3 regions of the Scandinavium manionii genome follow, and region 2 is predicted to be linked to each of the others. Evidence: predicted binding sites of a transcription regulator. Region 2 holds the regulator's gene; each other region holds the start of a gene.
What was found. The regulator Fur, encoded in region 2, represses iron uptake genes when iron is present. The targets are predictions, from matches to a motif close to ATAATAATGAGAACNACTATCAA.

Region 1 (4,800 bases), on a different contig from region 2:
AATTCGAGTGCTTTAAACAGTACGCCCGCGGCCCAGGTGTTATCGATCATGATGATGGCGTCAGGCGCTTTGCTGCGTACGGCGCTGACAATGGCCGGAACGTCATGCACTTCCATGGTGATGGAGCCCGGGGATTCCAGGAACACCACTTTGGTGTTGGGCTGAATCAGGTCGGCAATACCGGCGCCAATAAGCGGGTCGAACCAGCCGGTGGTGACGCCGAGTTTGGCGAGGATTTTGGTGCAGAAATCCTGGCTCGGTTCGTAGGCGCTGTTGGTCATCAGCACGTGATCGCCCTGTTCGACAAACGCCAGAATCGTGTTGGCCACTGCAGCCGCGCCGCACGGGAACAGAGCACAGCCAGCGCCGCCTTCCAGTTCGCACATCGCTTCCTGCAAAGAGAAGTGGGTCAGGGTGCCACGACGACCATAAAACAGCTCGCCTTTGGCGCGGTTGCGGGTGGCCTGTTTCTTGGCTTCAACGGTCTCGAAAACGAGGGATGACGCGCGCTGAATTACGCTGTTCACCGAACCCTGGGTGTATTTTTTACTGCGGCCAGCATTCACCAGCACGGTATCAAGTTGTTCTTTGGACATGTTTTTGTTACCTGTTTTTATACGTCTGGACGTCTAAACTAACATGATTGTTTCGGGTTGTACCTTGTGCGAACAGATTAAGCAGAAAATTTTGCCAGAATATGGCAAAGCACCTTTTTTACTGCGTGAGCGCAATGAAAGTTAGTGATGATTGCGTCAATATGTAAATAGTAATGAGAACGACTATCAATTCGACGACGTTTTGATATTATTACGCTCAGATTTTGTGATTTAGATCCTGGAGATACAGAGTGGGTAATAATTTGATGCAGGCGGATCTCTCCGTTTGGGGTATGTATCATCATGCCGACATCGTAGTTAAGGTGGTCATGATCGGCCTGATTCTGGCATCGGTTGTCACCTGGGCAATTTTCTTCAGCAAAAGTACCGAACTGCTGTCGCAAAAACGCCGCCTCAAGCGTGAGCAGCAGCAGCTGGGCGAAGCCCGCTCTTTGAATCAGGCCAGCGAAATTGCCACCGCATTCCCGGCGAAAAGCCTCAGCCTTCAGTTGCTGAACGAAGCGCAGAACGAACTGGAACTTTCTGAAGGTGCCGAAGACAACGAAGGTATTAAAGAACGTACCGGTTTCCGTCTGGAGCGCCGCGTCGCTGCCGCCGGTCGTCATATGGGTCGTGGTAACGGTTATCTGGCAACAATCGGTGCGATTTCACCGTTTATCGGTCTGTTCGGCACCGTATGGGGCATCATGAACAGCTTCATCGGTATCGCCCAGACCCAGACCACTAACCTGGCCGTTGTCGCGCCGGGTATCGCAGAAGCGCTGTTGGCGACCGCCATTGGCCTGTTCGCCGCCATCCCTGCCGTGGTTATCTACAACATTTTCGCCCGCATGATTGGCAGCCACAAAGCGCTGCTCGGTGATGTGGCGGCGCAGGTTCTGCTGCTGCAAAGCCGTGACCTTGACCTGAACAACAGCGGCGCTCAGCCGGTGCGTACCGCCCAGAAATTACGGGTAGGGTGATAACCAATGGCAATGCGTCTAAACGAAAATCTGGACGATAACGGCGAAATGCATGAAATCAACGTGACGCCGTTTATCGATGTCATGTTGGTACTGCTGATCATCTTCATGGTGGCGGCTCCGCTGGCGACCGTTGATGTGAAAGTGAACCTGCCGGCGTCCTCCAGCCAGCCGCAGCCGCGTCCGGAAAAGCCGGTGTATCTGTCGGTGAAAGCGGATAACACTATGTTCCTCGGCAACGATCCGGTAACCGACGACACCATGGTGAATGCGATTAACACGCTGACCGAAGGCAAGAAAGACACCACCATCTTCTTCCGTGCGGATAAAACCGTAAACTACGAGACGATGATGAAGGTGATGGATACTCTGCATCAGGCGGGATATCTGAAAATTGGCCTGGTCGGTGAAGAACACGCCGCCGCGAAAAAATAAGCGGCATCATTAATGAAAGAACCGGCCTCTCGCCGGTTTTTTTATACCTTAAGTAAAATTGTTAACTCGCTGATGTATCGTGTTTTTTCTCATCTGAAAGCCGCCCGCATTTTTGTTGGTCGTCACTGGCAGGCGCGACAAACCTCTCTACGCTTATTCAGGAACATCATAAAAAAGCACCGTGAAAACGGGGCATAACATCCCCTGTATAGCATGGGAGTCCAGTATGACCCTGGCGACTTTACTCAGCACAGCTTCCTCTTCTCGCCACCTCATTTTTCTCACCGCCATTCGTCAGCTAATTGCCGCCTCGGTGGAAAGCACGCAACGGGGATCGCGTCAGGTGGAGCAGGCCGGAATGACCATGCAGGTGGCGCAGCAGCAACAGCGACAAACCGGCGAGCTGAAGACGGCGATTTCCATCTTCAGGCTGGTGTAATCAGGCTTTTTTAGCGACTGGCGACGGGAGGTTTTCTTCCGGTGCCACAATATTAACGCTGGCGGTGCGGCAATTACCGTCAGCGAGTTTGCGCGTCAGGCGCAAGGTGGCGGTTTCGCGGGCCAAAATATGCTGATAGCTCGCTTCAACATGCGCGAGGATCTTCTCTTTTAGCTGCGGATTTCGGGTCATTATCTCGGCCAGCGCCGCGCCGTAGATCTCTTCTTTCACCTGGAAGGCGTAAATCTCCCGGCGGTACTGCCACTTCATACGGACCAGCGCTGCGGGAATCGACACCAGCGCTTTGGCTGTCTCTTCAATCACAGCATTCTTTTCATTTTTTAGCGCCTGAAGATTATGCTTCAGAATGACGGCGTCGCTGTTTCTGTCGTCCAAAGTCAAATAGACATTATTATCTTCACTCTCTTTCATTTTTATTCGCCCTGAAAATCATAAAAAAGAGGGGAGGCTTTTTCGCATGTAATCAAATTAAGCCAAATTTCGTTTCCGGCTTTATTAATTTTGTCGGTGTATTCGGCGATAATTTGACTTAATTCCTGGCTGTCTAATTCGCCTTGCCATTGCAGGTCGTTGAGTACGCGTACAAATGCTTCTATTTTAACCGCCCGAAACAGCCGGTCTTTAATATGGCGGTCACGCTCCTCCAGCAGTATATTGCGCGATTGGCCGTGACGAACCGGCGCGGCGAATATATCTTCGGCGATATTATCGAGGGACATCTTTCCCTGAGTTAAATCAGCGTTATTTTCTGCTGTATCGGTATTTTGCTCTGCGCCGGAAATGTGAAAGCGGGCCGGAATCAGCGACTCGGGTATCATGCCTGATGTCCTTTTGGTTTCAACAGGATAAGGGCGATAAAGGTGTGAGGTTCGTTGACAATATCATGGGGTAAATTTAAAATCAAAAAAAATGGAGCCAACCATGAACAGTATTATCTATTTTGTGATAGCCCTGCTATTGCTGACGGTTGTTATTCTTTGCGTTATCTCTGGTCTGTTTAAAAACGACGTGGTGGAAGAAAAAACGCTGCCTGTTCAGGTGAAATTGCTGAGTAAAGAAGAGGGTGAAGACCATTTTTCGATGCTCATGAACGCGATAACACCGATATGGTACTGGCGGGTAAATCATGAATATATTGATTTTCTTCACGCCACAATAAAGCGGATGAGTATCACCGAATTAAATGCTACGGCGGGCTTATTTGAGGCCCAGCGACGCTGCAGTGATCTCAATTCGGCAGTGTATAAATATTACGACAATATAAAAAAACGCTGTCTTAACGGGGAAAAAGTCCCGCGGGGTGACCTCGACGTGTTGAACCTGCAGCAGTGTTTTAGGGAATTTAGTTTACATGCTTACCCGGACCTGGTGGCGCTGGTGTGGCCGGAGTATCAGCGGCCACAGGTTGATCCGCTGGCAGTGTAGGGCGAGTCTTATCGCCCTCTCTCCCTTTAGGGAGAGGGGGCAAAGACCGCACAGGATGACAGGCATCCCACGTTACTTATCCGACGACGCCTGCCAAAGATTCAGTTGCCCGTCCGCCACGTGCTGGTCAATCTGCGCCAGCTCCTGCGGCGTAAAGGTCAGATTATTCAGCGCCTGTACGTTCTCCTCCAGCTGCTCCGGGCGGCTCGCGCCAATCAGCACCGACGTCACCCGGTTGTCCTTCAGCAGCCAGCTCAGCGCCATTTGCGCCATGCTTTGCCCGCGTGACTGCGCCATTTCCTGCAACAGACGCAAGCTCTGCAAATTACTCTCGCTGAGCATATTTTCCGTCAGCCCGCGCGCTTTCTTGCCTTCAGTCTGCATCCGCGACCCGTCCGGGATCCCGTTCAGGTATTTACCCGTCAGCAGACCCTGCGCCAGCGGCGTAAAGGCGATGCAGCCGACGCCGTTATTTTCCAGCGTATCCAGCAGCCCGGTGTTATCCACCCAGCGGTTCAGCAGGTTGTACGAAGGCTGATGAATCAGTAGCGGGATTTTCCACTCGCGCAGCAGACCCACCATTTGCTGAGTGCGCTCGGTGGAATACGACGAGATGCCGATATACAGCGCCTTGCCGCTCTGCACCGCCTGAGCCAGCGCCGCAGCGGTTTCTTCCATCGGCGTTTTCTCATCGACGCGGTGAGAATAGAAAATGTCGACGTACTCCAGGCCCATGCGCTTCAGACTTTGGTCGAGGCTCGCCAGCAAATACTTGCGCGAACCGCCGGAGCCGTAGGGGCCGGGCCACATGTCGTATCCCGCTTTGGTAGAGATAATCAGTTCATCGCGCCAGGCGGCGAAATCTTCACGCAGCAGACGACCAAAGTTCTCCTCGGCGCTG
Region 2 (4,800 bases):
TTTCTGAATACAAGTTGTTGGGATTATAAGGACAAAACCCAACAGCGGATAGCGTGTCGGCAAAAACTCAGACGACTACTGAGTGTTGCAGCCGGGCGGCAGAATGTTCAACATGATACCCTAACCCGACGTAGCGAAAAAAAGAACTTTGCCATGAAATTAAACAGCCGAGCGCAAACTGCACAAAACCTGCACACTAATTCTCCCATCGTCCTCGTTCACGGCCTTTTCGGTAGCCTTGATAACCTCGGGATCCTCGCCCGGGATCTGGTTGTCGACCACAATATCCTGCAAGTCGATATGCGTAACCACGGCCTTTCCCCTCGCGACCCGGAGATGACCTACGCCGCAATGGCGCAGGATCTTGTCGATACGCTCGATGCCAACAGCATTGAGAAGGCGATTCTGATAGGCCATTCAATGGGCGGTAAAGCAGTGATGGCGTTTACGGCGCTAGCCCCTGAACGCGTTGAAAAACTGGTGGCAATTGATATTGCTCCGGTAGCTTATCAGGTGCGCCGTCACGATGAGATTTTTGCCGCCATTAACGCCGTGACCGACGCGGGCGTGTCCAGCCGCCAGCAGGCTGCGGAAGTCATGCGTCAGAATATAGATGAAGAAGGCGTGATTCAGTTCCTGCTGAAGTCGTTCGTCGACGGCGCGTGGCGCTTCAACGTGCCAGCATTGTGGGATCAATACCCACATATCGTTGGCTGGGAACCGATTCCTGCCTGGGACCACCCTGCTCTGTTTATCCCTGGCGGAAATTCGCCTTACGTCACCACGGAGTATCGCGAGGCGTTATTGGCACAGTTCCCGCAGGCCCGCGCGCATGTGATCGCGGGTGCCGGACACTGGGTTCACGCAGAAAAACCGGATGCGGTGCTGCGTGCGATTCGCCGTTATCTGGCAGAATGATTAAAATCCGAGCAAGCAAGCGCCATTGTGCCTCCCGGCGTTGGCGTGCGGGTTTCGCTGATGTATGATTGCGCGCTATCTGCGCCGGGCCTGTCGTCTGGCGGCTTGTTTCCCCGAAGTCACTCTGAATCATGGCAAAAGAACAAACGGACCGAACGACATTAGATTTGTTCGCAAATGAGCGTCGCCCGGGAAGGCCGAAAACCAATCCGCTCTCGCGCGACGAACAATTACGCATTAATAAGCGTAATCAGCTTAAACGCGACAAAAGCAACGGTCTCAAACGCGTTGAGTTGAAGCTCAATAACGATGCCGTGGATGCGCTTAATGAACTGGCTGACGCCAGAAATATGAGCCGCAGCGAGCTTATCGAAGAGATATTGTTGCAACAACTGGCTGCATTACACGGCCAGGAACTTGTCTGAAAATACGGCAAAAAATCACTTTCATTTAGCAGAGAGTGCAGTACGGCGCGATTGCAGTTTCCGCGCACTTCTCCTCCTGCTATCATTGCCTTTATCTGTGGGCAACATTCCACCATCATTTCAATACGTTTCAAGAGGTTATTTTACTCATGGCAATCACAGGTATTTTTTTCGGCAGCGACACCGGTAACACCGAAAATATCGCGAAGATGATCCAGAAGCAGCTTGGCAAAGACGTTGCCGAGGTGCATGACATTGCCAAGAGCAGTAAAGAAGATCTCGAAGGTTTCGATATTCTGCTGCTGGGTATCCCGACCTGGTACTACGGTGAAGCACAGTGTGACTGGGACGACTTCTTCCCGACGCTGGAAGAGGTAGACTTCAACGGTAAGCTGGTCGCACTGTTTGGCTGTGGCGATCAGGAAGATTACGCAGAATATTTCTGTGATGCGTTGGGTACCATCCGCGACATCATCGAACCGCGCGGCGCAACTATCGTTGGTCACTGGCCGACCGAAGGCTACCATTTCGAAGCCTCTAAAGGTCTGGCTGATGACGCCCACTTTGTGGGTCTGGCCATTGACGAAGATCGCCAGCCGGAGCTGACCGCTGAGCGTGTCGAAAAATGGGTGAAACAAATCTCCGAAGAGCTGCACCTCGAAGAGATCAAGAACGCCTAATGATTTAGTACGGTGCAGCATTCGTACTGCGCCGTATTAGCGATAAGTTGTGTTAAATTAATAGGTAAAAGCAATCAAATTAATCGCTACAAATTTTTAACTTTTGAGCACATATCTGTACAATGTCACCTGTTTTGACGAGGTCGGATGTTTCGCTTTGCAGATGATGCCTCGTTTTTGAAAAGCATACTTTGCTCAGGGTTTACGGTTCCCATTTAGGGCAGGCAGTCCTATAATGAGACGCATTATCCTGAATTCATTCTTAGTAATACTTCCTCATAGGGAAGTGTATCGCCTAGCAACAGGACTGATTCCGCATGACTGACAACAATACCGCATTAAAGAAGGCAGGCCTGAAAGTCACGCTTCCTCGTTTGAAAATTCTGGAAGTGCTTCAGGAGCCGGACAATCACCATGTCAGTGCGGAAGACCTTTATAAACGCCTCATTGATATGGGCGAAGAAATTGGTCTGGCAACGGTTTATCGCGTTCTGAACCAGTTCGACGATGCCGGCATTGTCACCCGCCACAACTTCGAAGGCGGCAAGTCTGTTTTCGAACTGACTCAGCAGCATCATCACGATCACTTAATCTGCCTCGACTGCGGCAAGGTTATTGAGTTCAGCGATGACTCTATCGAAGCGCGTCAGCGTGAAATCGCCACTCGACATGGCATTCGTCTGACCAACCATAGCCTTTATCTTTACGGCCACTGCGCAGAAGGCGACTGCCGTGAAGATGAACACGCACACGACGCCGCTGAGAAATAATCAGCGTTCGCTCAAAAGCAAAAAGCCAACCTCGCGGTTGGCTTTTTTTTGGCATAAATTTCAGGCAATCACAGAGGCCGATAGTTGAGGGTTATGGCTTTGTGGTTGTGGTCGTCGTGTTGTTGTTACGAATTTCCTTCCAAATCTGGTCACAGCGGGCTTTCACCGCCTGATCGTTGCCAGTACGCGTTGCCTGGATGCACTGTTGATAATCCAGAACCCGCACGCTTTCCTGATTGGCAAACTGCTGATGTGACTTCTCGGTTTTCAGTACGTCCAGCACATTCTGACACGCCTGAATTTTATCCGGGTTGCCTTCAGCGGTGTTAATACAAGCGCTGTACGCCTCTTTGAGCTTGTTATCTTCCTGTGGCGTCTGGGGTTGCGTGCATGCGACAAGTCCGGATGCCATCATCGCGATGAGAATCAATTTTTTCATGATACGGCCTCATAGGCGCGCGGCGACGTTAACGCTGCCGCGCGACTTGTCAGAAAATGGTGAACGGGGCGATAACGATGAATTTCACGTCACGCTCATCCTGGAAGATGTTGCCGTAACCCCCGCCATAGCTCGGGATGTCGGAGTGGTTGTCGTATTGAGTAAAGTGCAGCTTGAACAGCGTGCCTTTCGCTCGCCCTTCCTGAACGGTGTACATCGCATCGAGGCTGTAAGCTGACTCTTTAATTTTATTCGAGGAGATATCTTCGCGCTGACCTGCGCTATTGATAAGCCAGTCAGACGGTTTGGCATCCCAGGCATAAACATAAGACGCGCCCACAGCCCAGCCCGGCATATCCCAGTTTTTCAGATCATACATACCGCCAAAGAACACCGCTTTTTCGCCATTGGCGTTGAAATCTGAGCGGTTATCCCACCAGATATCCAGTCGGCCGTTGGAAGACGCATAGGTTGGGGTCATACGCTGAAGGAAGTAACCCTGTTGCCCTTCCGCTTTTACCCATGTTCCTTCGAGACGCAGGTCAACAACGTCGCCCACTTTATAACCGAGGGTCAGGGCCTGTAACCACGCGGTACCGTCATAGATATCGTTGATAGTGTTGCTACTGACGGTGTCACGCGCACCGTAGAACTGGTAGCTGGTCGAGAGTGGCGCCCCGGCAACATCAAATTTATAGCTGGCTTTGGCGAAGTACTGATCCATAAAGCCTTCTGCCTGACCAAATGCGGCTTCGAGCACCAGGTCATTTTTGAAGTCGTATTTAGCACCGATGGAGTGCAGGTACTCCACTTTGGTTTTCTTGTCGTTCTGATAGAAATGGTCAGTTTCGAGGTGCCATGGCGCTTTGTACTCGTTGGTCCACATATACGAGAAGCTCAACGCACCGGCATCGCCGTAATCAAAGTTTGCCCCGGCTTCAGCACCCTGATAAGTACCAGGCATAAAGCTCCAGTGCGGTGCTAACAAAGTCTGGCCAGTAGGTTGAATATAACCTGCACGCGCCCAGGTCGGCCCCAGTTTAAATTTCGCGGCGGCTTTATACAGGCTGATCCCGCTCTTATCGCCAGACCAGTCTTCGTCATAGCCTTTGTTAACAGAGGAGAACGCGATTTCGTTTGGGTGACCGCTTTCGGCGGATTCAGCCATTTCGATTGCGGTGAAGGCCGCAATATCCAGGCCGATAAAATCTGCAGCATAACCCGACTGGAAGTCGAGGTTGGCGTTCCAGGTGGAGTGAGAAAGGTTGGTTTTGTACTTATCGCCGTCGGTTACATCTTTACGGTCACGCTCACGCTGCCAATAATAGATGCCGCCGGTTAAGGTTGAATCGTCTACGAATCCTGCTGCACTGGCTTGCGGAACTGCAATCCAGCCCGACATTGCGGTGACCCCGGCAATAGCCAGCGCCAGCGTACTACGTTTGCCACTGAACGTACGCATGTGTATATCCTCTTTGACTTTTAAAAACGCGTTCGCAAAGCGAACAACGATAAAAAATAAGTACTGCAAAAAAGTAGCGAGGCAGAAAAGTCCTAACGCTATGCAT
Region 3 (4,800 bases), on a different contig from region 2:
CGGTGTCGATGTATCAGAACGCCGATGACTGCTCGAGCGCTAACCCAGGCAAAAGCGCTGAATGTACCGCGTCATACAACAACGCGCTGAAAGAAGCCGAACGCACCGCACCGAAATACGCCAGCCGTGAAGACTGTATCGCCGAATTCGGTGAAGGCCAGTGCCAGCAAGCTCCTGCCCAGGCAGGTATGGCTCCTGAAGGACAGCAGGCGCAGGCTCAAAGCAGCGGCAGCTTCTGGATGCCGCTAATGGCGGGCTACATGATGGGTCGCATGATGAGCGGTTCAGGCTTCCAGCAGCAACCACTGTTCAGCTCGAAGAATCCAAAAAGTCCGGCCTACGGCCAATACACTGATGCCAGCGGCAAAGGTTACGGTGCAGCGCAGTCGGGCCGTACCATGAACGTGCCTAAAACAGCGATGGCGCCAAAACCGGCCACCACCAACACCGTGACACGTGGCGGCTTTGGTGAGTCCGTAGCTAAACAGTCCACCATGCAGCGCAGCGCTTCCGGCACATCTTCTCGTTCAATGGGCGGCTAATCGCCATGGAAAGAGTCAGCATTGTCGAGCGCCCGGACTGGCGCGAAAAAGCCACCGAATATGGCTTCAATTTTCACACCATGTATGGCGAGCCGTACTGGTGTGAAGATGCGTATTACAAACTCACTCTCGAGCAGGTTGAAAAGCTGGAAGACGTGACCGCCGAGCTACACCAGATGTGCCTGAAAGTGGTGGAGCGTGTGGTAGCCAGCGATGAGCTGTTGACCAAATTCCGCATTCCGAAACACACCTGGAGCTTTGTGCGTCAGGCGTGGCAAACACAGCAACCTTCGCTTTATTCTCGCCTCGATCTGGCATGGGATGGCAAAGGCGAGCCTAAGCTGCTGGAAAACAACGCTGATACGCCAACATCACTGTACGAAGCGGCTTTCTTCCAGTGGATCTGGCTCGAAGATCAGCAGAATGCGGGCAACCTGCCCGCAGGCAGCGATCAGTTCAACAGCCTGCAGGAAAAGCTGATTGAGCGTTTCGCTGAGCTGCGCGAACAGCACGGTTTCGGCCTGCTGCATTTTGCCTGCTGTCGCGATACCACCGAAGACCGTGGCACCGTGCAGTATTTGCAGGACTGCGCCAATGAAGGCGGCGTGGCGAGCGAATTTCTGTATATCGAAGATATCGGGCTTGGCGAAAAAGGTCAGTTTACCGACACCCAGGATCAGGTTATTGGTAACCTGTTCAAGCTCTACCCGTGGGAATACATGCTGCGCGAGATTTTCTCCACCAAGCTGGAGGACGCTGGCGTTCGCTGGCTTGAACCGGCCTGGAAAAGCATTATCTCTAATAAAGCGCTGCTGCCGATGCTGTGGGAAATGTTCCCGGATCACCCAAATCTGCTGCCCGCGTATTTTGCCGAAGACAGCTATCCACCGATGGATAAATACGTGATCAAGCCGATTTTCTCGCGCGAAGGTGCCAACGTGTCGATTGTCGAAAACGGCAATGTGGTTGAAGCCGTAGAAGGGCCGTATGGCGAAGAAGGTATGATCGTCCAGCAGTTCTGTGAACTACCGAAGTTTGGCGACAGCTATACGCTGATCGGCAGCTGGCTCATCAACGATCAACCTGCCGGGATCGGCATTCGTGAAGACCGGGCGTTGATCACTCAGGATCTGTCCCGCTTCTATCCGCATATTTTTGTGGGGTGATATGTGCCGGCGGCGCACGCTTGCCGGGCCTACTTGTCTTTGTAGGCCTGCTCAGCGTAGCGCCACCAGGCATTAACCAATCTGCACCGACAGCATACTCAAACTGCCCATCTCGATCCCATCAGTCGGCAACGTCATCGGCTCTTTTCTGTCCCACGTGCCCAGCACGTACAACAGCGGCAGATAATGATCCGCAGTCGGGTTGGACAGCGATCCTCCTTCATGGTCGAGATAATTCACCAACGGGTGCGATTCCGTCGGACCTTGCCAGGTGAGATTGTCTTTCACAAATTCATTGAACGATGTCGCCCACGGATACGGCGTATTTTCGCCATGCCAGCGTGCGGTGCGCAGGTTGTGAACCACGTTGCCGCTCGCCACCAGCATGATGCCCTCTTCACGCAGTGAGGCCAGTTTGCGGCCCATTTCCATATGCCAGGCCGGTGGTTTAGTGCTGTCGATACTGAGCTGAACCATTGGGATATCGGCATCCGGATACATTTTAATTAAAACGCCCCATGAACCGTGGTCAAAGCCCCAGGCTTCTTTATCCAGCGCTACCGGCACCGAGGTCAGCAGCTCAACGAGTCGCTGCGCCAGTTCCGGCGAACCTGGAGCCGGGTAATGTGTGTCGTACAGTGCCTGCGGAAAACCACCGAAGTCATGAATGGTTTTTGGGGCTTCCATCGCCGTGACACCTGTCCCGCGAGTAAACCAGTGCGCGGAAATGGCCACAATCGCTTTCGGGCGCGGCAGCGTTTCGCCGAGATGCTGCCAGGCACGGGTGTACACGTTATCCTCCAGCACGTTCATCGGACTACCGTGCCCCAAAAACAGTGCTGGCATACGGGAAGAAGACATGATGATATCCTTACAGGAATAGTCGATTTGATGGTTCTACATTACGCGTTTTCGGGCAGGGATGAACTCAGATAACAGTGATGAAGATCATCAGGAAATTTGAATGTAAGGACACGTAAAAGCGCCATCTCCCCTCTCGCTTTCGGGGCAATGGATCTTTACTATAAATGATAATCATTATCATAAAGGAGTTTTCATGTCAGTACCTTTGATCCTGACCTTACTCGCTGGTGGGGCCACCTTCATTGGGGCTGTCCTGGGTGTTATCGGCCAGAAGCCCTCCAACCGCGTACTCGCGTTTTCCCTTGGCTTCGCTGCGGGCATCATGCTGCTTATCTCATTGATGGAAATGCTGCCTGCCGCTCTCGGTACCCAAGGCATGTCGCCGGTGCTCGGCTACGGCATGTTCGTGGTGGGTCTGCTGGGATATTTTGCCCTCGACCGAATGCTGCCCCATGCGCACGCACAAGATTTAATGCAGGGCGATAAGGCCGTGATGCCGCGCAATTTGCGCCGCACCGCGATTCTGCTGACGCTCGGCATCAGCCTGCACAACTTCCCGGAAGGCGTGGCGACCTACGTTACCGCCAGCAGTAATCTGGAGCTCGGATTTGGCATCGCACTGGCAGTCGCATTGCACAATATTCCTGAAGGCCTGGCGGTGGCTGGCCCCATTTATGCCGCGACAGGATCGAAACGTAAGGCGGTATTCTGGGCGGGCGTGTCCGGGATGGCTGAAATTCTTGGCGGCGTACTGGCGTGGCTGATTCTGGGTTCACTGGTCTCGCCAGTGGTGATGGCTGCTATCATGGCTGCGGTGGCCGGTATTATGGTGGCGCTGTCGGTAGATGAACTGATGCCGCTGGCGAAAGAAATCGACCCACACAACAACCCAAGCTACGGCGTGCTGTGCGGCATGTCGGTGATGGGGCTCAGTCTGGTACTGCTTCAGTCGATGGATTTCGCCTGATACTCTGAAAGCCAGATAGCAAAACGCCGGGACACTCCCGGCGTTGTCTTTTCAGATTCGCTATTCAGTGGATCTTAGCTGGCCTTACGCTCATGCTTTTGGCGGTATTCCACCAGATCTTCAATGGTCACGACCGGCATGTTGTGTTCCGCAGCAAACTTGATGCACTCCGGCGCGCGCGCCATGGTGCCATCGTCGTTGGTCAGCTCACACAGCACGCCCGCAGGTTTGAAGCCCGCCAGCGTCACCAGATCGATAGTCGCTTCAGTGTGACCGCCGCGAGTCAATACACCACCCGCCTGCGCACGAAGTGGAAACACGTGGCCTGGACGATGCAGATCGGAAGGTTTAGCGCCGTCGGCAATCGCCGCACGAACGGTGGTGACGCGGTCAGCAGCAGAAACGCCGGTGGTCACACCGTGCGCCGCTTCGATGGTTACGGTAAAACCGGTACCGAACGCACTGGTGTTGGTTTCCACCATCATCGGCAAATCGAGCTGTTTGCGGCGCTCTTCGTTAATGCACAGGCAAACAATGCCGCTGCCGTGACGGATGGTCAGCGCCATCTGCTCAACGGTCATGGTTTCGGCGGCAAAGATCATGTCGCCTTCGTTTTCGCGGTTTTCGTCATCAAGCACCATCACACCGCGACCTTCACGCAGTGCGGACAACGCGTGTTCTACGCGTTCAAATGCAGTACCAAAAGAGGAAAGTAGCGTCTGATTCATGGTAAAAGACCTCATTAAGATTATGGTTACCAGAATCAGGGCAGTCTTAGGAGCGCCGACGAAGCGGCAAAAAGATAACGTGCGCGGGCCTTGCCCGTAGATCGTTACTCTCTCCCATCCGGACTCTAACCGTCGGCCCCGGAATTACACCGGATCTGCTGTCCTTCAGACTGACGTCCAAAGCGCTCGCGGGCTTTCAACCTGAGTTGATTTACCGCCGGTGGGGAATTTCGCCCCGCCCTGAGAATAAGCGAGATAACTATAACGCTAATGATTATTGTCGGCAATGCATAAGCTTCAAACATTTCTGGTTTATAGCCCCGGCATAAGGCACTACAATAATCTGCAAAACCGACCAGATCAGGGAAACCATAATGATTGATCCGAAAAAAATTGAACAGATTGCCCGCCAGGTTCACGAGTCCATGCCGCAAGGTTTGCGTGATTTTGGTGGTGACGTTGAGAAGAAAATCCGTCAGGTGCTGCAATCTCAGCTGACGCGTCTGGATCTGGTCAGCCGCGAAGAGTTCGAC

Region 1: a site for Fur is predicted at 764-786, ahead of exbB (tol-pal system-associated acyl-CoA thioesterase). Genes of this name have one in related genera too.
Region 3: a site for Fur is predicted at 2,731-2,753, ahead of zupT (zinc transporter ZupT). Genes of this name have one in related genera too.

The regions. Positions count from the first base shown of each region.
Region 1 is NZ_JALIGC010000036.1:125,803-130,602, reverse strand. Features, by position in the region: gene metC (cystathionine beta-lyase) at 1-596, opposite strand, end outside; gene exbB (tol-pal system-associated acyl-CoA thioesterase) at 848-1,579, shown strand; gene exbD (TonB system transport protein ExbD) at 1,586-2,014, shown strand; gene MUU51_RS08475 (hypothetical protein) at 2,027-2,212, shown strand; gene MUU51_RS08470 (hypothetical protein) at 2,241-2,453, shown strand; gene MUU51_RS08465 (cytoplasmic protein) at 2,454-2,885, opposite strand; gene MUU51_RS08460 (hypothetical protein) at 2,888-3,292, opposite strand; gene MUU51_RS08455 (ESA_00282 family adhesion-associated protein) at 3,396-3,899, shown strand; gene MUU51_RS08450 (aldo/keto reductase) at 3,972-4,800, opposite strand, start outside.
Region 2 is NZ_JALIGC010000040.1:362,599-367,398, forward strand. Features, by position in the region: gene ybfF (esterase) at 154-918, shown strand; gene ybfE (LexA regulated protein) at 1,050-1,343, shown strand; gene fldA (flavodoxin FldA) at 1,493-2,023, shown strand; gene fur (ferric iron uptake transcriptional regulator) at 2,341-2,793, shown strand; gene chiQ (ChiQ/YbfN family lipoprotein) at 2,885-3,232, opposite strand; gene chiP (chitoporin ChiP) at 3,282-4,694, opposite strand.
Region 3 is NZ_JALIGC010000036.1:157,124-161,923, forward strand. Features, by position in the region: gene MUU51_RS08610 (DUF1190 family protein) at 1-542, shown strand, start outside; gene MUU51_RS08615 (glutathionylspermidine synthase family protein) at 548-1,708, shown strand; gene ygiD (4,5-DOPA-extradiol-dioxygenase) at 1,781-2,569, opposite strand; gene zupT (zinc transporter ZupT) at 2,766-3,539, shown strand; gene ribB (3,4-dihydroxy-2-butanone-4-phosphate synthase) at 3,614-4,267, opposite strand; FMN riboswitch at 4,370-4,519, opposite strand; gene ubiK (ubiquinone biosynthesis accessory factor UbiK) at 4,642-4,800, shown strand, end outside.